Regions from separate parts of the Mycobacterium bourgelatii genome, predicted to be linked through region 2. Evidence: riboswitches for the same ligand, from Rfam matches in the RefSeq annotation. Region 2 holds a riboswitch; the other holds the start of a gene.
What was found. A riboswitch is a leader RNA that binds a small molecule or an ion and turns the genes downstream of it on or off. The one in region 2 is predicted to bind S-adenosylmethionine.
Positions count from the first base shown of each region.

Region 1: linked by a shared signal. The riboswitch ahead of G6N68_RS04270 (bifunctional o-acetylhomoserine/o-acetylserine sulfhydrylase) and the one ahead of G6N68_RS16755 (metallophosphoesterase) in region 2 are both predicted to bind S-adenosylmethionine.

Region 1 is NZ_BLKZ01000001.1:940,204-951,127, forward strand. Features, by position in the region: gene G6N68_RS31355 (PE family protein) at 1-1,358, opposite strand, end outside; gene G6N68_RS04250 (hypothetical protein) at 1,598-1,795, shown strand; gene G6N68_RS04255 (helix-turn-helix transcriptional regulator) at 1,803-4,433, opposite strand; gene G6N68_RS04260 (class I SAM-dependent methyltransferase) at 4,504-5,238, opposite strand; gene metX (homoserine O-acetyltransferase MetX) at 5,235-6,404, opposite strand; gene G6N68_RS04270 (bifunctional o-acetylhomoserine/o-acetylserine sulfhydrylase) at 6,414-7,772, opposite strand; SAM riboswitch class IV at 7,890-8,012, opposite strand; gene G6N68_RS04275 (NADP-dependent isocitrate dehydrogenase) at 8,160-9,395, shown strand; gene ephH (epoxide hydrolase EphH) at 9,414-10,214, opposite strand; gene trpS (tryptophan--tRNA ligase) at 10,366-10,924, shown strand, end outside.
Region 2 is NZ_BLKZ01000001.1:3,853,980-3,864,903, forward strand. Features, by position in the region: gene G6N68_RS16745 (RecQ family ATP-dependent DNA helicase) at 1-1,474, shown strand, start outside; gene G6N68_RS16750 (DEAD/DEAH box helicase) at 1,467-7,925, shown strand; SAM riboswitch class IV at 7,999-8,109, shown strand; gene G6N68_RS16755 (metallophosphoesterase) at 8,145-9,164, shown strand; gene G6N68_RS16760 (ADP-ribosylglycohydrolase family protein) at 9,374-10,837, opposite strand.

The DNA.
Region 1 (10,924 bases), 2.9 Mb from region 2:
CCGTCGCCGACCAGGCCGCCGTTGCCTCCGTTACCGCCGGCCCCGCCATTCTGGCCGGTGAACAAAAAGCCGTGGCCGCCGTCGCCGCCGTTGCCTCCGTTGCCGCCGCTGGTAGCTGTGCTTCCGGCCGCGCCGTCGGCTCCGTTGATCCGGCCGGGCGCGCCGGCTCCGCCGATCCCGCCGACGCCGGGATTACCGCCGTTGCCGCCGTCGGCACCAGCGGCGCCGGAAATCGCCGAATGCGCCCCGTCGCCGCCGTTGCCGGGGGCCCCGCCGGTCCCGCCGGCTCCGCCGGCCCCGCCGACACCCTGAACACCCCCGAACATGCCACCCAGGCCGCCCTGGCCACCGGCCCCGCCGTTTCCGCCGGCCCCACCGTTGGCGCCGTGTCCGCCCGCGACACCGGTGGTCACTCCGGCCGAGCCGTTCCCACCGTTCCCACCGGATCCGCCGACTCCGCCACCGCCGCCGGCGCCGCCATTGCCGAACAGCAACCCGCCGTAACCGCCGGCGCCACCTTGACCGCCGGTGCCTCCCAGTCCGCCGTTGGTGCCTGAAATTCCCTCCGCGTCAAACGTGAAGCCGGCGGCTCCCGTGGTGCCTGCTCCGCCGGCACCGCCCGATCCACCGGTGCCGATCATCCCGGCGTGACCGCCCTGCCCGCCGCTGCCGCCGAGCACTCCGGCACCGCCGGTCCCACCGGTGCCGCCGTCACCGAACAACCAGGCGCGGCCTCCCGCGCCGCCAATTCCGCCGGCAGTCCCACCCCCAGCCCCGCCGGCGCCCCCGTGCCCGCCATGGCCGAACAACAAGCCGCCGCTGCCGCCGGCGCCTCCCGCAGCGCCCGCGCCTCCGGCGCCGCCCAGGCCGCCCGAGCCGATCAGACCCGCCGCGCCACCGGCACCCCCGGCAACGCCAGGGCCGCCGGATCCACCGGCTCCACCGTTGCCCCACAACAGTCCGCCCGCGCCGCCGTTCGAGCCGGTACCCGCGGCCCCGTCGGCGCCATTGCCGATCAGCGGACGGCCCAACAGCGCCATTGTCGGAGCGTTGATCACGCCCAGAATCAGCTGCGCCGCGTCCGTCTCCGCGGCCGCGTATGCGCTACCGGCACGAGTGAGCGCCTGCACGAACTCGGTGTGAAACGCTGCGGCCTGCGTACTCAGCGTCTGAAACTGGTTACCTTGAGACGAAAAAAGCGCCGCGATCGCCACTGAAACCTCGTCGGCGGCCGCCGGGGCCAGCCCGACAATGGACGCCGCCGCCGCATACTGCGCTTGGCTGAGTGTTGCACCGATACTGGCCAGATCCGTAGCAGCAGAAGCGAACACACCCGGCACAGCCACTACGAACGACATGACGCCCTTCCCGACCCCTACAGCCCCCGATCGGCAAAACTAACGCCATAGCGGGCAGGCCAACCCCGTACGGCACTACTTGGATTTCGACCCACACCCGCCGACGACTACCTACTCGGAAAGCAAGTAGTCAGGCGTCGAGAGCATTCGAAAATCAGGTAGCGCGGTACGGGGCAGCGCCGTGCGCCGTGCGGCATCGTCACTAGCGACCGAGACGACAGCTTCGCGGCGGGAAGGTCATGACACAGGACGAGGACTACGAGGCCGCACTGCGCCGTTTACCTGAAGCGCATTCACTCGCCATTCGCCTGCACGATGCCGGCGTCGCGGAGGCGGTGATCTGCGAGTACCTCCACATCGAGCCGGAAAGCCTAGGCACGCTGCTCGACGTGGCGCGTCGCAAGCTGGACAGCGCGCTGCACTGCCAACGCAGGTAGCGGTCCGTCACCCCGTAGGCGCGGTCGCCGCGTCGTTGAACTGTTGCACCAGGGCGGACAGTTCTGCACGCGACGAAACGCCGGCCTTGGTGCTGGCCTGGTAAACGTGACCTTCGATCGTGCGAATCGACACCGACATTGCTTCCGCGATTTCCTTGTTGGACAGACCTTTCGACACCAGATTTGCAATCTCGTGCTCGCGCCGCGTGAAGGGCAGCGGTACCTTGCTCGCGGCCAACGCCGGGCTTACCGCGCCCCCGCACTGCCGGGCAAGCAGTTGCGCCCGGGCACCGGCGGTGAGCGCACTACCGCGTCGCCCCTGCGAACGGTGGGAGGCGGCGGCCTGCGCCGCGGCATCGGCCGCGGCCAAAACGTCGCCCATCGCCTCGAAATCCCGCGACACCGCATCCAGTCCTGCGGCGTCATCGTCAGCCAGGGCACGGGCATAGCGGGCCAACAGGGGCGCTCGCGGGCCTTCGACCAGAGTGGCCAGTTCCTCGAGTCGGGTGGCCGCGTCGACGTCGCCGAACTGCACCCCGGTCTGCAGACAGAGGACCTCGCGCGCGTATTGGTGGTGGTCGCGGGCAAATTGCGTTGCGCGCGAAACGATCTCGCGCGCATCCGTGGTTCGCCCCTGTGCTGCGCGTACCCACGCCTCCGCCAACAGGTATCCGGATTCGACATACATGTATGCCGGATGTCTGTTTCGGCGGGTCGTCTCCAGACAAGCTAGCGCGGCATCGACGGCGCCAGATCGGGCCAGCGCCTCGGTCTGCAGGACTCTGAATCGATACGAGAATCCGGAGGTCTCGCCGGAGCCGCCGAAACTTTCGAGAGCTGTTGTCAAATATCGCCGGGCCGCGGCCAGATCACCCTTGCCGAGCGCAACCATTCCCTGGGCGGCGATAGCCATCGACCGCAACATGCCAGGCATATCGGCGTACTGGCGATACTGGTCGTCCGTAACGACCCCGGCCTCGTCGACGTAGCCCGCGGCCATCAGTGCGTAGGCGTGAAATTCGCCGAGACCGGAGCGGTGAAACGACTCTTCCTCCGGTGCGCCTGCCAGCTCTGAGTATCCCGACCTGGCCCGCGCAGCGGCATCTTCGGTGCGTCCCACGTCACCCAACGCAATCGTTTCTGTTGCGCAGCCGACGACCCCGTAACCGGCCAACCGATCTTGGTCGACCCTGCTCATCGTCTCGATCGCTGCGGTCGGTTGGGCGGCCATCACTTCGATGACGGCACGGCACGTGCGCAGCACATGGTTGCGGTCGGCATCGCCGAGTCGCATTGCATCGTCGAGCACGCTGCGGGATTCGTTGGGCTGCCGCAAGTTGAGCAACAGATTCGTGGCACGCAGGACCGATCCGTCAAAGAAGCCGTGCCCGGCGAGCTCCGGTGGCCCGAGACTGCTCAGGATTTCCTCGGCGTCGTCGCCCTTCTCTTGCATAAAGAGGATGTATGCCAGTGAGATCTTTGCCTCGGGAACGGGTTTCACGGCGAGGGCCGCGCGGGCGAGCCGCTCGGCCAGTCCGAGATCGTGCCGCGACGCGGCCACCTTCGCGGCATGTGTCAGGATTTCGGCGTCCGGAGCAAGATCGGACTCCAACCACAGCAGCCCGAGCCGAAGCACGTCGGCGCCATCGTTCGCTGCCATCGCGGCCGCGACGCTTCCGCGTAATCTCTTCAGCCGCAACGGTCCACAATTGCTCAGCCGGATCTCCCCATACAGCGGATGGCCGACGTACAGGGCGTCGGTAGCGGAGCTGGCCACAACCAGGCCGCGTTGTTCGGCGGATTCGATCGCGGGCGGCTCGGCCAGCGTGGCTAAGAGTCGGCGGTCGATCGGCTCAGCGACCGCCACCAAATCCACAACATGCTGGATATCTTCGGGCACCGCGCCAATTTGTTCGTCTACTAGTTCGACCAGCGACGGCGATGCCGATAGTGTCCCCGCCCAACGCCATTCGCCGTCGACACACGCGAGATTGCCAGATTCCCGAAGGTGTTCCACAAGATGGCGCAGGTAAAGGACATTCCCTTGGCTCAACTTCCACAACCGCTCGAGGGCGTCGGCGCCAACCGGACCGTCGAGGACGGTGTGCAACAGAATGTCGGTCTCGATGCGGGATAACGGCTGCAACTCCAACCGGCGCAGCAGGCTGTCTTTCCATAACGCCCTGACAGCGTCGGGTGTGGGCTCGCCACTGCGAATGGTGGCGATCACGGTCGCCACGTCCTGCATGACCAGTTGATGCAGGATCAGTGCCGACAGGTCATCCAACAGATGCGCGTCGTCGACGAGAACGAGCAAAGGCGCGCCGTTGCTGCCATCGGCAAGTTCAGCGAATACTTTGCGCGCCACAGCCGCCGACGATGCATCGGCAGCGTCCACCCAGGGCGCGAAAGCGCCCAGCATCACCGCCCGACCGGTCGCAGTGCCGGCCACCCGCCGCACCGACCACCCGGTTTCCGCTGCCGCACTGGCGGCTTCACGCGCCAACCGGGTCTTACCCACCCCGGCCGCACCGGCGATAACGATGCCCCTGTGGTCGCCGAATTCGCCACCGCCGAGCGACTCGCCGATGAGCCGAAGTTCCTCCGCACGACCCGTCAGAGGCCAGCGGTCTGCCATAGGAGCAGATGCTAGTCGCTCGGCAGGCGCGTGGACCACGAAAGTCGGCCCCGCCGGCCCCGCAGCCCGTTCAGTGGGCCAGCGTTGCCCTTACGCAGACCGTGACGTACGGCAGCGCCAATCCCGCCGAATTCGCCAAGGCCGGATGGGTGGCCAGTAACTCCCGCACCTTGTCCAGCGTCTTGGTCCGCACCTCGGTCGGTGAGTTGATGCAGTAGGTGCGCGACGCCACCAAATCGATAAGCGCTTGTGGCGTCACGTAATTCGTCCACTCAATCTGATGACGTTCCAGATCGGTGAACGGCTCGGGCAGCGTCACCTTGTCGCGGACCGGGTCGCCGTCGCGCCCGATGATGTCGCCCAATTCGCGTACCCAGCCGAGTCTTTCGTCGCGGATGTTCCACACCAGGCCCAGCCGTCCGCCCGGCCGCAACACCCGAGCCACCTCGGGAATCGCTCGTGCCGGGTCCACCCAATGCCACGCCTGCGCGACCAGCACGGCGTCAACGCTGTTGTCCTCCAACGGAATCTCTTCCGCCGTCCCGAGTAGCGCCCGGGTATCCGGTAGCGACTGGCGCAGCACATCCAGCATCTCCGGAATCGGGTCGACCGCCACCACGTCCAGACCGCGCTCGACCAGCCTGGTGGTCAGCTTGCCGGTGCCCGCCCCAAGGTCGAGCACATCGCGCGCGCTGGCCGGTAGCAACCAATCGATCGCGTCGGGCGGATAGGACGGACGTCCTCGCTCGTAGGCAGCGGCCGCGGAGCCGAAGGACAGGGAGCGGTCGTGCCTGGAGCGGGTCACCGCGGACACGCGCCTTTCGAGTCGGCCGGCTCGGCCGCACCGGCCGAGCCATCGGCCAAAGCCAACGTCTCGCGCACCAATTCGCCGACGGCCTCCGTCTCGACCAGGAAGCCGTCGTGGCCGCAGATGGACTCGACGACCCGCAGGCCTTCGCAGCCGGGCAGCAACTCGGCCAGCTCCGCCTGCAGACGTAACGGGTACAGCCGGTCCGAGGTTATGCCACCGACCACCGCCGGCACCGGGCAACCGCGCAGCGCCGCCTCGACGCCGCCGCGGCCGCGGCCGACGTCGTGGCTGCTGAGCGCCTCGGTCAGGATCACGTAGCTGCCGGCGTCAAACCGGGCCAGCAGCTTGTCGCCCTGGTGTTCCAGGTAGCTCTGCACGGCGTAACGACCACCGTGGGCCGGGTCCTCGGTGCCCTGCGGCTTGTTGGCGAACCGGGTGTCCAGTTCGACCTCCCCGCGGTAGGTCAGGTGCGCGAACCGCCGGGCAATGCTCAGGCCATCGTCGGGTGAGCGCCCGGTGTCGTAGTAGTCGCCGCCTTGCCAGTTCGGATCCGCCTTGATGGCCGCGATCTGCGTCGACTGGGTGCCGATCTGGTCGCCGGTGGCGCGCGCGCCCACCGCCAGCAGCAACCCGGCCCGCACCCGGTCCGGGTGGCCGACCATCCATTCCAACGCTCGGGCGCCGCCCATGGACCCGCCAACAACGGCGGCCACCTCGGTTATTCCCAACGCTTCCAGCGCGGCGATGTCCGCCTCGACCTGGTCGCGTACGGATATCAGCGGAAACCTTGAGCCATAAGGCTTTCCGTCGCGGGCGAGCGAACTGGGCCCGGTGGACCCGCGGCACCCGCCCAGCACGTTGGTGGCCAGGGCGCACCAGCGGTTGGTGTCGATCGGTGCGCCGGGGCCGGCGATGCCGTCCCACCACCCGGGCGTGGGATGACCCGGCCCGGCCGGTCCGGTGATGTGCGAGTCGCCGGTGAGGGCGTGCAGGACAACCACGACGTTGTCGCGGGTGGGCGACAGCTCACCCCAGCGCTGCACCGCGATGCTGACGTTGTCGAGAACGGCGCCGCTTTCCAGGCGCAGTGAGCCGATGTCGACGACGCCGATCTCGCCTTCGGCGGGCAGCGCTTGGGTGGGCACGTCGGAGATTGTCACGTCAGTTCCTCAGAAGGCCGCCACGGACTGCGCGTCGCCGCTGACTTTGCTCGCCTTTGCGGCGGCGGCGAAGCCCAACTCCAGGTCGGCCAGGATGTCGTCGATCCCTTCCAGGCCGACGGCCAGCCGCACCAAGCCCGGGCTGACGCCGGTGGCCAGCTGCTCGGCCGGGCTCAGCTGGGCGTGGGTGGTCGACGCCGGGTGGATGACCAGCGAGCGCACATCGCCGATGTTGGCGACGTGACTGTGCAGCTGCAGCGCGTCCACGAAGGCCTTGCCGGCCTCGACGCCGCCGGCCAGTTCGAACGCCAGCACGGCGCCGGTTCCCTTGGGCGCCAGCTTCTTTCCGAGTTCGTACCACGGCGAGCTGGGCAGGCCGGCGTAGTTGACCGACACCACGTCGTCGTGGCCCTCCAAGTACTCGGCGACGCGAAGAGCGTTGGCGACGTGGCGTTCAACCCGCAGGCTCAACGTCTCCAGACCCTGTGCCACCAGGAACGCGTTGAACGGCGATGCCGCCGAGCCGAGGTCGCGCAGCAGCTGCACGCGGGCCTTGAGGGCGAACGCGGGCGGTCCCAGCTCGGCGAACACCACGCCGTGGTAGCTGGGGTCCGGGGTGGTGAAGCCGGGGAACTTACCGTTCGTCCAGTCGAAGGTGCCGCCGTCGACAACGACACCGGCGATTGCCGAGCCGTGCCCGCCCAGGTACTTGGTGGCCGAGTGCACCACGATGTCGGCGCCTTGCGCCAACGGCTGGATCAGATACGGCGTGGCGATGGTGTTGTCGACGATCAGCGGCACCCCGTTGCTGTGCGCGACTTCAGAGACGGCCGGCGTGTTCAGCACGTCGATCTTGGGGTTGGAGATGGTCTCGCCGAAGAACGCCTTGGTGTTCGGGCGTACCGCCGCTTGCCACGAGTCCAGGTCGTCGGGGTCCTCGACGAAGCTGACTTCGATGCCGAGCTTGGGCAGCGAGTAGTGGAACAGGTTGTACGTCCCGCCGTAGAGCCGCGGGCTGGACACGATGTGGTCGCCCGCGGCGGCCAGGTTCAAGATGGCGAACGTCTCGGCGGCCTGCCCGGAGGACAGGAACAACGCGGCCACCCCGCCCTCGAGCGCGGCGATGCGCTGCTCGACGACATCCGTGGTCGGGTTGCCGATCCGGGTGTAGATGTTGCCCGGCTCCGCCAGCCCGAACAGCGCGGCGGCGTGCGCGACGTTGTCGAAGGTGTACGACGTGGTCTGGTAGATGGGCAGGGCCCGCGCATTGGTGGTCGGATCCGGTCGTTGACCTGCGTGGATCTGCTTGGTTTCGAACGACCAATGCGCGGTCGGATCGGTGTCGGGGTTATTGCTCTCACTGCTCATGAAAAGGCACTTTCTACGCGAAGGAACCGATGGTGGGCAGGACCGCACGAGGTGCGGGAGGGGGAGAAAGTGTGCACATCACGCCGCCCTGTTCTAAGTCAGGGGCCCGTCATGGCGGACCCGCGCTTGCCGTGTAGCCCTTGGGTGTGGCTACTCAACCTGGTCATCACCCGGGGCACCCCACCGCGGTTGGAGGGTTGCCGGCCAGCAAGCCGGGGCTTAACGCTGGCGCTCATGACCGATCTGAAGCCTATCGCATGGCGGCTGGTCGGTGCCAATTCGAGGGCCGAGCGGCCCGGTAAGCGCTAGTACGCTGGCCTTACGAGCAAATCTCAAGCAGGGGAGGGACTGGAGGCTGCGACCAAGATGTCCAAAAAGATGTCCAAGATGTCCAACCCAGCCAAGATCAAAGTCAAGGGCACGGTTGTCGAGCTCGACGGCGACGAGATGACGCGAGTCATCTGGAAGCTGATCAAGGACATGCTGATCCTGCCCCATCTGGACATCAACCTCGACTACTACGACCTGGGCATCGAGTTCCGTGACCGCGCCGACGACCAGGTGACCATCGACGCGGCGTACGCGATCAAGAAGCACGGCGTCGGCGTCAAGTGCGCGACCATCACCCCCGACGAAGCCCGGGTCCAGGAATTCAACCTGAAGAAAATGTGGTTGTCGCCCAACGGGACGATCCGAAACATCCTGGGCGGGACCATTTTCCGCGAGCCGATCGTAATTTCCAATGTGCCGCGGCTGGTCCCGGGATGGACCAAGCCAATCGTGATCGGCCGTCACGCATTCGGCGACCAGTACCGGGCGACGAACTTCAAGGTGGACAAACCCGGCACTGTCACACTGACTTTCACGCCGGCGGACGGCAGCGAGCCGATCGTGCACGAGGTGGTGTCCATTCCCGAGGACGGCGGGGTGGTCATGGGGATGTACAACTTCAAGCGGTCGATCCAGGACTTCGCGCGGGCGACGTTCTCCTACGGGCTGAACGCGAAATGGCCGGTGTACCTGTCGACGAAGAACACCATCCTCAAGTCCTACGACGGCATGTTCAAAGACGAGTTCCAACGCATCTACGACGAGGAGTTCAAGGAGCGGTTCGAGGAGGCCGGGCTGACCTACGAGCACCGCCTCATCGACGACATGGTCGCCGCGTGCCTGAAGTGGGAGGGCGGGTACGTCTGGGCCTGCAAGAACTACGACGGCGACGTCCAGTCGGACACCGTCGCACAGGGTTACGGCTCATTGGGGTTGATGACTTCGGTGTTGATGACGGCCGACGGCCGGACGGTAGAGGCCGAAGCCGCCCACGGCACCGTGACCCGCCATTACCGCCAGTACCAGGCCGGCCAGCCCACCTCCACCAACCCGATCGCCTCGATCTTCGCCTGGACGCGGGGGCTGGCGCACCGCGGCAAGCTGGACGACACCCCCGAGGTCGTCGAGTTCGCTCAGACCCTGGAACAGGTGGTCATCGGCACGGTGGAGAGCGGCAAGATGACCAAGGACCTCGCGATTCTGATCGGCCCGGACCAGGACTGGCTGCACACCGAAGAATTCATGCAAGCCATCTCGGACAATCTGGAAAAGGCGCTGGCTAACCGAACGTAGGCGCGGCGCGGCCGTCAGCTAGCTGGCGGGCGGTTCGATGGCTTCGGCGCCGTGCTCTACCAAGTCGTCGAGGAAGTCGAGGATCACCTCGGTGACGCGGCCGGGTGCCTCGTACATCGGCACGTGCCCGACGTTGTCGAGTTCGACGACGCGGTGGTCGTCGGGCAGGTGGTTGGTGAAGTGGCGGCTGAACCTCGGCGCGGGAATGACCCGATCCTTCTCGCAAATGACCAATTGCGCCGGGACGGCGTTCTCGGCCAGCTCCTGCAGGCCGGGTGCCATCAGCGCCTTGACCAGCAGCTGGAAGTACGCCGGGCAGTGGGCGACGTCATCGATGATGCCGCGCAGTTCACGTTCGCCGACCCCGTCGGGCGACGCGCTGATCGCGTAGGTGGCCAGCGGGCGGCTGAACGGCAGGCTCAGCACGCGTGCCCCCAACAACCAGGCCAGGATCATCAGCGGGATGCCCAGGACAAACTTGGCGATCACCTCGAACTTGGCCGGAGTCCAGCGGTGCCAACCCCCTGCCGGCGCGATGCCGATGACGCTGCGCGCCCGGCCGCGCCGCTCGAGTTCGAACGCGACCCAGCCGCCCAAGGAGTTGCCGACGATGTGGGCCGTCGGCCAACCAAGCTCGTCCATTTGGCGTTCGACGTGGTCGGCCAGCACCGAGGAGGACAGGAAGTGGGTACCCGCACGTGGTCCGCCGTTGTGGCCGGCCATGGTGGGGGCGAAAACCTCGTAGCGGCCGGTCTCGGCCAGCTGCTGGGCCACGACCTCCCACACCGACTGGGAGAGCAGGAATGGGTGCAGCAGCAGGACTGGTTCACGTTGGCCGTCATTGGCCCCCAGGTGAATGGGCGGGCGAGTCGTCACTCTCCCGACACTAAATGCGGTACCGGCGGTATCGCAAGCAGACCGGATCCGGTCCGGTCCTGGCCCGATTCGCCGTGACAAGATCGTGGGCATCATGAGCACCGCAACCGGAACGAGCCGGATTTTCTCCGGCGTACAGCCGACGTCTGATTCGCTGCACCTCGGGAACGCCCTGGGCGCCGTCGCCCAGTGGGTTGGGCTGCAGGACGACCACGACGCCTTCTTCTGCGTGGTCGACCTACACGCGATCACCATCCCGCAGGACCCCGAGGCGCTGCGCCGCCGCACGCTGATCACCGCTGCGCAATACCTGGCGCTGGGGATCGACCCGGCGCGGGCGACCATCTTTGTGCAGAGTCATGTGCCGGCGCACACCGAGTTGGCGTGGGTGCTGGGCTGCTTCACCGGCTTCGGTCAGGCATCGCGGATGACGCAGTTCAAGGACAAGTCGACGCGGCAGGGGGCCGATTCCACCACGGTCGGCCTGTTCACCTACCCGGTGCTGCAGGCCGCCGACGTGCTGGCCTATGACACCAACCTGGTGCCGGTGGGGGAGGACCAGCGCCAACATCTGGAGTTGGCGCGCGACATCGCCCAACGGTTCAACAGCCGCTTCCCGGACACCTTCGTGGTGCCCGACGTGCTCATCCCCA
Region 2 (10,924 bases):
CTTTCGCGTCGTCGAGTGTTCCAGCGAGAGAGGACGTGTCCGCGAGTTGCTGCGGTTCGTAACGTGGGCTGCAGACAAACCCGGCATCGTCTATGTGTCTCGTCGCGCGCTCGCCGAAGAAACAGCAGCGCTGCTGCGCCGTGCTGGTCACGCTGCACGGCCTTACCACGCCGGCATGGTCCCCGAGCAACGCGATGCAGTCCAAGAGGACTTCGACTCCGACACCACGCGCATCATCGTCGCGACAAAAGCGTTCGGGATGGGAATCAACAAACCGAATATCGGCTGGGTCGTTCATTACGACCTACCTGACTCGCTGGACGGATACGCGCAAGAGGCCGGCAGAGCCGCACGGCAAAAGGACATAACCGGAGAATGTGTGCTCCTCTACACGCGCGGCGATATCGCACGTAGACGAGGCTTGATCGACGTCCACCAATCCAAAGCTGACGCCGACCTTTCGCAGCGGCTTCTCACCGCGCTGTGGGGATGTCCGGAGCGGGGAGGAAGTCGGGTGTTCGACGTCGACGAGATGTCAGACAAGCTCGACGTCGACGACGACGAACTCAACGTCCATCTAGCTCGGCTAGAGCGAGTCGGGGTCCTCAAACAAGGCCTCGACTGTTCGGCTCGCGGCATGGTCGACGTGGGCTTTCGGGAACCGGAGCAGGAAGCAGAACGACGCCTATTCCGCGAGCTGTTCTACCAAGCCAATCGGGCAAGACCAAACGTCCGGCTACAGATTGACTTTCAGCAACTCAAAGACGAGCGTGGCTATGACCCAGATGAGCTAGAACAGCAATTGATCGAGTGGAGTCTCGATCGCTTGATCACCTTTTCGAGTTCGCGCAGACTGCGCCGCGTCGAACTCTTTGCGAGAGTCGCGCCGCGGGACGAGTTGGCCCGACAGGCGTCGCTCTGGAAGGAGTGGCAACGACGTCGGCTCCAGGCAATGATCGACTACGCGACCCACAACTGGGAATGCCGACGCGTATCAGTCGGTAATCATTTCGGCGATCAGGTTCCCGACTGTACGTGCCGGGGCATCATGCCCTGCGACGTGTGCAACCCGGAACCGGCGCCGTGGTCTTCCGTCGCTGACCACCTGGTTCCCGATCCGGAATTGCTCGTAAACGCAGAACTGATCGTATTGCAAGCCGTCGCGTGGTCTTCTGGATTCCGACGTGGCTCGTACGGTCTAGCCAGCTTGCGCGCGGCGGTACTCGGTAGGGAGTCCCTTGGTGAGGGTCGACCACTCGGACAGGGTGTCCTCAGCTGTCCCCAGTTCGGAGCATTACGACACGTGCGCGGCGGCGAAAGACGCTTTGACGAAGCAGTAAGCCAGCTCATAGACAAGCAACTAGTCGAGCGACGAACCGTCCTTCGCGAGAATTCCCAAAGCCCATACCAGACCCTGGTCCTAACCCCCCTCGGTGCCCAAACACTCGGAGTTTCAACAAAACAACATGATTGAAAAAAAGCTAACTCATCAGCTCCTGGAGTCGGGTGAGCTCGTGCTGACAACCGCCGAGCGCACGGCCCTCAGCTTGCCCGAGCACAGCACGACAATCACGATTGAGGTTGAGGACGAAACCTGCGGCGTTCAATGGAGCGGACGCAGCCGAAAGCTCTACGGCGACCAATTCGCCGAACGCCTACAGGATTACGGCCAAGTTGGTGGTCTGCTCCGCCTGCGCCGAGTTGATCAGCATTACCGCCTGACGCTGCTCCCGCCTGGGACGACCATTCAGCCCCCGACGGGGGTATTTCCTCGCGAAGTGCTGCCAAAGACTGACGCTGGAAAGAAGGCAGCTCGCCGGCGGGCAACTGTGGACCGACAATTCCACGCAGACACGGAATATGACTGGAGCCTTTCACCGGATAACAGAAGAACCGTCGGCTTCCTCACCGAGGCCAGCAAGCTACTCGGCGAGCAACTCAAGGCAGCCGGATTCGACGAACTAGAACTCGTAGAACTGCGTCTGCAGGGCGAAGAGCTTGCGACCCTCGACAACTTCGAGGAACTCCTCGCTGTGGACGTCGCCAACGTCGATCGCATGCCACACCAAGAAGCCGTTGCGAGACATGCGCTTTCAAGACTGCGCGGCCGTGCCGTATTGGCGGATGAGGTCGGCCTCGGAAAAACCATCGAGGCAGGCCTTGCCGTCAAGGAACTAACTCTGCGCGGACTCGCCAAGCGAGTCCTCGTGTTATGTCCAGCGCCGCTGCGTGATCAGTGGCGAGAGGAGATGGACCACAAGTTCGATCTCCCTTTTCAAGTGGCCTACCGCGGGCATGAGATCCAGAAACAGGACAAACTAATCCTCAGCCTGCAATTGGCCACTAGCAACATCGACAAGCTCACCGCTCGACCGTGGGACATCGTAATCCTCGATGAGGCACACCGCGCCGCAGGATCGGGCGCCCGGAAGAGGCGTGAACTCATCACCGCGTTGACTACCGCCTGCCGGTATGCGTTCTTCCTGACCGCCACACCGGTCCAGAACGACCTGCTGGAGCTCTATCGCCTCATCGAGTTGCTGAGGCCAGGGACATTCACTTCGGTAAGTACATTCAAACGCCAGTACATGAGCAGCGGTGACCCTCGACGGCCGAATGATCCTGCAGCGCTTCGTCGCTTGATCAGTAGCGCGATGATACGCACGACCAGGGCTCAAGCCGGCGTGGACCGGGTGGTACGTCGTCCGGTAGACGTGCCGATCGACCTCGGCTCACGCGAGCGTGAACTCTACGCGTTGTGCACCGATCTGCTTCGAAACGTGATGCGCGATTCGGGTGACACCATGCGCCGGCGCAGTCTTGCGTTGCGGCTGACGGCCAGCCCGTTTTCGATGGGGACCACAGCATTGCGCATGGCCGAGCGACACACCAACGAGCGGGTCCGCAAGGCATTGAATGAGATTGGCCACCTTGCGATGGACATCCAGGGTTCCGCGCGTGAAAACGCTGCTCTGCAAATCACGCGTGACTGGATTCGCGAGCACGGACGAGTCCTCATTTTCACTCAGCACACCGATACAGTTACCGGTCTGTTGCGTCGCATCAGTGCCGAGGGCCTTCGAGCGACCGCATTCCATGGATCGATGTCCGCCGGCGAACGGGCCGCGACTATCGCTGCGTTCAAGTCGGGCGAGGCACCCATTATGATCTCGACTGACGCCGGAGCCGAAGGGCAAAACCTCCAGTTCTGCAATTGTGTACTCAATTACGACCTTCCGTGGAACCCGATGCGGATCGAGCAACGCATCGGCCGGGTGGACCGTTTGACGCAACCCAGAGACGAAGTCTTTGTCGCCAACTTGTACGCGCGGAGCACAGTCGACGAAAGCGTATATCGGCTTCTGGCGGAGAAGCTTCGGATGTTCGAGCTCCTGTTCGGACAAGTGACCACCATCCTGGGTGAACTCGACGACTCAAATTCAGCCACATTCGAATCGCGGGTCCTGGAAGCCTTGTTCGCCCCAGACGACACCCGGATGCAGAGCTTGCTGTCTCAGCTCGGCACCGAACTTATCGACGCGCGCAAGCGTGCCTCGACCCTCATTGCCGCCGACTCCGGTCTTAGCAGCTGGATGGCTTCGGCCGCAGAGCATCGCAAGGGACTGACCAAGGCAGGTTCCACCGAACTCGCACCTGAGGTTGCCGAACGTGCACGCATACGACAGCGAAAAGTGCAGGCCTGGGTTCGACGAGTTCTGAAAGCACTTGATGCACAGGTAATCCATGACACCGGAGATGGCGAAGGCGCCTTCCTAACCGTCCAGTTCGACGAGGAGCTTGCCGAAGAACTTGGCGGGCGCACATTGCTGCACATAGCTTTTGATCGCATTGGCATGGAACATCATCCCGATGCGGAGCTATGCGCTGTCGGATCTCCCGTATTCGATGAACTGCTCGGACTCCTCCGGGTCCGGGGCGACATGCACGCGACCATCCCAGTCATTCCGGACGACCCTGGACCCACTCCGTTTCGGCACTCACCGAGCACCACCCTTGCTCAGCGAAGGCTCATTCCCAGTGGCACGTGGAGCGGAAATGCGACATTCCGGGCCACCATCGGCGAGGCCGAGACTTCGGAACACATCATTACGGCGGAGCTTGGAGCCCATAACGAAGTTCGGTTGCCCCGGCGCCCGCTCCAGGACGGCGAGTGCCTACCATCGGCTTTCGGTGATCCCTCTGAGATTGTCGCCGCCTTCCAGCGCGCGGCGACCGAACAACTTGAACAGCGACGGCATGAACGCACCGAACAGATCTTGCGTGAGCGGAACATTGAACTTGATCGAATTCGTAAGGGCTACAACGCACAAATCGCCGAGGCTTCATACGAAGATCAGACCCGACTGCAGCGAGCGCTAGCCTCGGAAGAGCAGCGACTCGGTCGAGCACCCGATGTTCGAGCCCGGGCCAAGATGCTCGCTGTCATCCTTGATGAGGATGATTGGCTGGTCGAAGAGGTTTGGACGGGACCTGGCGGAGCCGAAGGAACTCTGACCTACGAATGGGGCCTGACCGAGCCACCACTCGTCGAAAGTGATGCCTCCGGTGAGCCCATCAACGTGCTCGCTCTTTGTTCCGATGCCCACTGGATCGACGAAACCGAAGCCACCCATTGCGACTCGTGTGAATATGACCGCTGCGCCGCGTGCGGGGCGGACGCCATCTTCGCGGACTGTCCGCTGTGCGGCTCATCGGTCTGCGGCTCGTGTAGGGCAGAGGCTGGCGGGCTATGTCTGCGGTGCAATTGGCCGGACCGGGCACCAGAACGTGACACCAGGTTTGCGATTGCCTGGCGCTTGCACGACGACACGACACTGCTAGTAGGCGAGCGCTTCGCTGAGCTAGTACGCCCCGACGGTTCTAGTCGCCAACTGATCGTGCGCGATGAGGATGTCGCCGACCAGCATCGAGCGCGATTGCGCTCGTATGCATTACGCAATGATCTATCCCCTGACAGTGGATTGGTCTTTCACGACCACACTGAACGGACGGTTTCCCCAAATCAAGACACGCTGTTGTTGCGGAGCCTTAGCACTGTCGCGGTCGAACTCGGGGTCGAACACGGCGCCGGGTCCGCTCTCGACTGTGACGCCATTGACGACATACCTGATTACGATGCGCCCACAGTGAGCGGTGAAGGTGCTCTGAAATTGACCGGGCTTCTTGAGAAACTTCGCGCCGAAGTCGCTCCCCCATCGCCGCCGGCCGTGGTGGTAACCCGTCGCTCCAAGTTCACCGATATCTGCCTTGAGGCGGACCGTCTGATCGGACGTGTGAGTGTCGTAGGTGACGACGACATGTTGCAGATACTGGACGAGTCTGTTGCGCAGTTAAATTGGCGAGACCCGTCACCGGAGGACGAAGTACTGGCGGTGGCACGTTTCGCGGGCTTGCAAATCTCGGTAGAACGCAGAAACGATGCGGTTGTGGTGCGAGCTCAGGACGAAGCGGAGGGGAACTTTTCTGAGCAGTGGATTGCTCTTCCCGACGGGGCATCAGCAAAGGACCAGTTTGCCTGGTTCGACATCCTGCGCTCAAGCGGTACACCGGGCGGAAGAGTGGGCCAACGTCAGCACGAACCGCAGGCAATGGCTGAGCCGTTTCCAACACCGTCCGAGTGTCAACTCGTCGACAGGACGATCAAGCCAGTTGCTGAGATTACCCCCGCGAATGACCGGTTGGACCTGGTCCCTGCGCAACCAGCATCATTGGCCGCGGTAGGCGTACGTCAGCACCTAGCGCGTGGATTCGTGGTCAACGCGATGCCAACAGAGTTGGGCCGAGCCCTAATGGCACGAATCCAGCTGATATTCACGGCAGTCGTCCAGAATGGCTTCGAAGTCCATGAGACGTGGCATGGTCACGGAACTGCGACGCATACCTATCGCACTTTTGACGGCTATCCAGTCGCTCCGATGCTCGACGACATCGCCAGCCGCCAAGGGGATTTCGGGGTCTGCCGTGACGGGCACTTCTACGCAGCAGGCGCGTCGGCATTGTGTGAATCCTGCAATACCTGGGCGTGTCCCGCGTGCGACGAAATCGGTAATCGCGCATCGGTGTCTTGTTCGCAATGTTCCGCATCGGTGTGCCGGCGGTGTGTATCCATTGAGCACGCAGTGCCGGAAGTTCCATGCACGCTTTGCAACGATGCAGCATGTCCCGGCTGCGGCCGCGACCCCCAGGTGCAGCCTTGCCGCATCTGCGCCCGCGACATGTGCGGCGACTGCCGCGTCGGTCTATTGTGCCCGGCATGCGATGAGTTGGCTCCTGCCACTGATGAGCAGTTATACGATCTCCCAACGGAACTCGCGGTGCAGGGAGCCACGGTCCTCGTAGGTTTCGATGCAAATGCAACGACAGTTCTCGTCAACCGAGGCAACGCGATCGAACAAGCAGTCCTTCACAATGGCGCTATCCAGCGGTGGGTCGTACTCGGTAGAAACACGATCGACGATGCGTACAAGCTGCAGCTGGCCGCCTCCCGGCATCTCGGAGTGCAAGTCAAACCAGTCGTCAAAGCCCTCGACGCTGAGGTACCTATCGATGTGCCGCACTTTCTGGTGCAGTCGCAACGGTACTTCTACGCTTCCTGGTCGGTCGACGAAGTCGGCGTACGTGGACGGCACGCACGCTGGTTCCCCATTGCCGACGATGACATCACACGGTTGATTGCAGAGGATTTCGCGCCGATAGCCAATCCGCCTGAGGCCATCGACGCAGTGCCGAGGGAAGTGAGAAACCTAATTCACCGCGCGCAGAATCCCCAAGTCTTCGACTTGGTGCTGCAATGGAATCGCCTCGGACATGACATCGCGATCGCCGAGTATGGAATCATCGACCGCACGCTGACCGAGGCCAGCACCAGCGAAAGAGTAGTGAGATGGGAGAAGTCCGACCAGGACTTGTCCTGGGTAGCCGAAGCGTGGAATCCATCGCCGCGCCTGCGCGTCTATGCCGCGACCAACTTCGCCGAAGCCGCAATCGTGAGTATTGCAACATTGTTCGCACTAGGCGTTCGTACGAACGAAAGCCTGAAGTGGTACGTAGTTTCGGATTCGCCGCAGGCTCCGCTAGCTACCACCTTGGCCCGCTGGCTCGGTCTTGAAGATGCTGATGAGGTCGATGATTTTGTCGATCCCAACGCTGTCAGGATCTCAACGGTCCTTAATGCGACTAGCGTCTCCGTCGACTTACACCCAGAAGGCTCTACCAAATACGCCCCCCGTCAGAGCTTGCAAGGCGCGACGGCCAAGGCGTTAAGAGCATGGATGCCGACAGCACAAGTGCGAGTGCCGGAGCTCTGGACACTACCTCCGAAGCTTAGGGCGTTGCTGCAGCAACGAGTGAAGAGGTCTGGGCCTCGAACGTCGCTAACGATCGGCGTCCGGGTCGAACAACTGGTAAGCGTTGAAGGTGGTCGTCCATGGCGACACGAGGCACGCTTGATGCCCGGCAATACGGACGGGCGGCAGGTCAGCTATACCACCCAAGTGCCACTCGACAGCGGCATCATCGACCGGGAGGGGCACTTCGGCCCTGAGGGGGGGCAGTGCCCCTACTGTCATGCACGGGTCTGTGACGCTTGCGTCGACCGCCTGGTTGGGTGCGACTGTTGCTCCGCCGCAATTTGCAAACAATGTGTTCGCCAGGAACGTCAGGCCCTGTGGTTGTGCCCTGCGTGTTATGCCATGCGCCCGCCAACTCGCCGCGAGGCCCGTCAGCACGGACGAATTTTCTTGACGCGGGGGATGCTCATCGGAGTAGATCAGTTGCACGAGGTTGTCGTCGAACGGGCGCAGAAACAGTGGGCCCGCCAGGCTGAGGGTGGCCTGAAGGCGCCGCTTTTGAACTCGTCACTCATCGAGTTCCTGAATGAGCGCTTAGAGGCAACGGCGGATTAGAAGCCTTTGCCCGCTACCGCCGTCTGTTGCTAGCGGCGAATTATTGTCGGTGGCTTGTCGTAATCTGAAGGTGCTTCAAGAGATACCGCCTCAAGCTCCGACTGGCGGTGCGCCAACCCCAAAGCTCACGGGTGGCTCGGATGACGAAGCGATCCGCCCCAACCGGTGCGGATAAGAGGGGCGAGTACGCGCCCGGAGCGGGCGCAGAGGGAGTGCAGAATGAACCGTTCGCAACAAGGCTACGACATCATCGGCGACGTGCACGGGTGTGCAGCAGAACTGGAAGCTCTGCTGAATACGTTGGGCTACAAGCGGGACCACGCCGGTGGCCCTTTCCGGCATCTATACCGGACAGCGATCTTTGTCGGTGATCTGATCGACCGCGGACCCGAGCAACTTCGAGTCCTTGAAACGGTGAAGGCCATGGTCGATGCCGGCAGCGCCCAGATGGTTTTGGGCAACCACGAGTTCAACGCACTGGCCTACGACACCGAGTGGCCCCCGGGATCAGGGAAATACCTTCGCCCCCACGATGATCCGAGCGACCCCAAGTCAGCCAAGAACGAGCGTCAACACGCAGAATTCCTCAATCAAGTCACCGGGGAGGACCGCAAGTACTACCTGGCATGGTTCTGGTCACTGCCGCTGTGGCTGGATCTTGGTGAACTTCGGGTGGTACATGCGTGCTGGCATAGCAGTTCGATTGCCATTGTCACCGAGGAACTTGGCGGCGACCGATTCGCTACCGAGGAAGAGCTGGTGCGCGCATCCACCAAGGGCGACCCGCTTTACACAGCGGTGGAAACGCTGCTGAAGGGGCCCGAAGTGAGCCTGACCGACCACGGTCAGGAACCCTACGTCGACAAGGACGACGTAGAGCGCGACAGTGCCCGGGTGCGGTGGTGGCACGACGGACCCGTGACATTGCGCGAGATTGCCGAGATGGGCGGGAAATTCCGCACCGCCAACGGCGCGCCGTATCCGCCGTTGCCAGACACTCCACTTTCCTCGGCGCACCAACCGCACCTCTACACCGAACAAATCCCGGTGTTCTACGGCCACTACTGGCGTCAGGGGCCGCCTACGCACCGACGAGACTGGACGGACTTCACCGCGTGTGTCGACTTCAGCGCTGTCAAGGGTGGCGCGTTGACCGCCTATCGATGGTCCGGTGAGGCGCGTATCGATCGGGATCACTTCGTGTCGGTCCCACGTCAGAGCCAGCCGACCGACGCTTAAAGAGATCCATCGCGGACCCGGCCGAGGCGGCAATCGCACGCCAAAGTCGGGCTCGTCATCACCACAGTTTCCCCGAATGACACCGCTGGCGGGAAGGGCCCTTGCCGACACCGATGTGGCCGGACCCCAGTGTCCGGGCCATTCACGGTGCTGGCGTTGGGCTCCTCCCTGCCGGGTGTTGCCGGCCACTCACTAGTGAGAGTCGGTGCTCAGGAACTACCGCAGGGCCTCGGGTGCAACCGCCGGAGGGCTTCGCGCAACTCAGGATTCGGGTTAGCACCGGGTAGCACCGCCACCACGTCAGCCAACGCCTCGTCGATACAGATGCACCGTTTGCGGGCTCCGTACAACGTAGCGATGGTGGGCGTGCGACTGTACGCCTGCACGCAGTGCACGAACACCGTCCGACCCTTGGCCCGCAACTGCTCGATTGCCCGCACGGTATCGAGCAGCACGAAATCGAGATGGTCGTTTTCGCCTACTGCGTCGATGAGGCGGACGTCGAGCTGTTCCACGCCTGCGGGCAGGTACTCATCTGCGACCCGGCACAGCGACACGATCGCGTCGACTTCTTCGGGCAGGCTTCGCAATGCGGCGACGCCCCCAATCCACACCTTCTCGTCGTACGGATGGCGCACAGGCCGACGGGCTTCTGGAAACCCTGGGTAGGTGTAATCGAATGTGTCGGGCTGTCCTTTGTCTACGATGTTGTTTGCCAACTTGACTAGACCGCGCGTCCTCAATCCTGGCCAGCCGTGCAGCAGTAGCCGCCAACGCGAGGGAACCGCGGATGCACCGTACGCGGCGCCAAGCAACCCACCCGCAACGGCGGCGACGGTGTCGGTGTCATGACCACCGCGCACTGCTGCCTCCAAGGCCAGCCGCAGGCGATCGGCTCGGAACGCTTCGGAAGTGCAATCGTCAACCGGCATCGGTGTATTCACGATCGCCGACCACGCACCCTGCAGCGCCGCGACCACCCAGCCGTTCTTGGCCGCGAAGTGCGACGGCGGCGACGCCTCGGCCTCGTCCAGGCGTGACTCCCACAGGTCGCGGCGCGCAGCGTCCAGCCGGTCCAGACCGATTCGTGCATCGATGTCACCGGAAATGACGGCGTGTCGCATCGCGCAACACCACAGCACGCAGGCGTCACCGGCATCCGGGTCGTGGTGCGTGAGGTCGCTGACCGCGCGAGCCGCTTCGGCCAGGGCTTCTTCGTCCGCAAGGTAGGCGAGGGCCACCGGCGCTGTGCGCATCAGCGAACCGTTGCCGGCCGTGCGCCCGGTGCGCTTGTGCAAGGCCGCGGATTCTTCACGCGCGAATTTCGCAGAGATCCCCTGCCTTCCGAGCGCAGAGAGCACCGAAACGGTCTGATTACCAATGTCTTTCGGAGCTTGCGCCCACTCGTGCCAGCGCCGCACGATGTAGTCTTGGGCTTGCTCATCGCGCAGGTCCGCGCCAGTGGCGGCGATTTCTGCGATCGGGATCGCCATGGACGTGTCGTCGGTCCACTCGCCCCGCTCAAAGGCGCCCAGCCCGCCGCCGATCATCTCCACCGGCACGTCTTGGGCCAGCGTGGGCCCGAACTCGTATCCGGCCCCAAGGGCATCCCCGGCGGCCATGCCCAGCAGAGTGCCACAGGCACGGTCACGTTGTGCAGCAGTCAAAGTCATGATTACCTCCTTAGAGCCGCGAGTCATCGCGGCGTTGAACTTGGTCAAGCCCGGACGTGCCGTCCGGTAAGTCGGGAACGCGGCTAC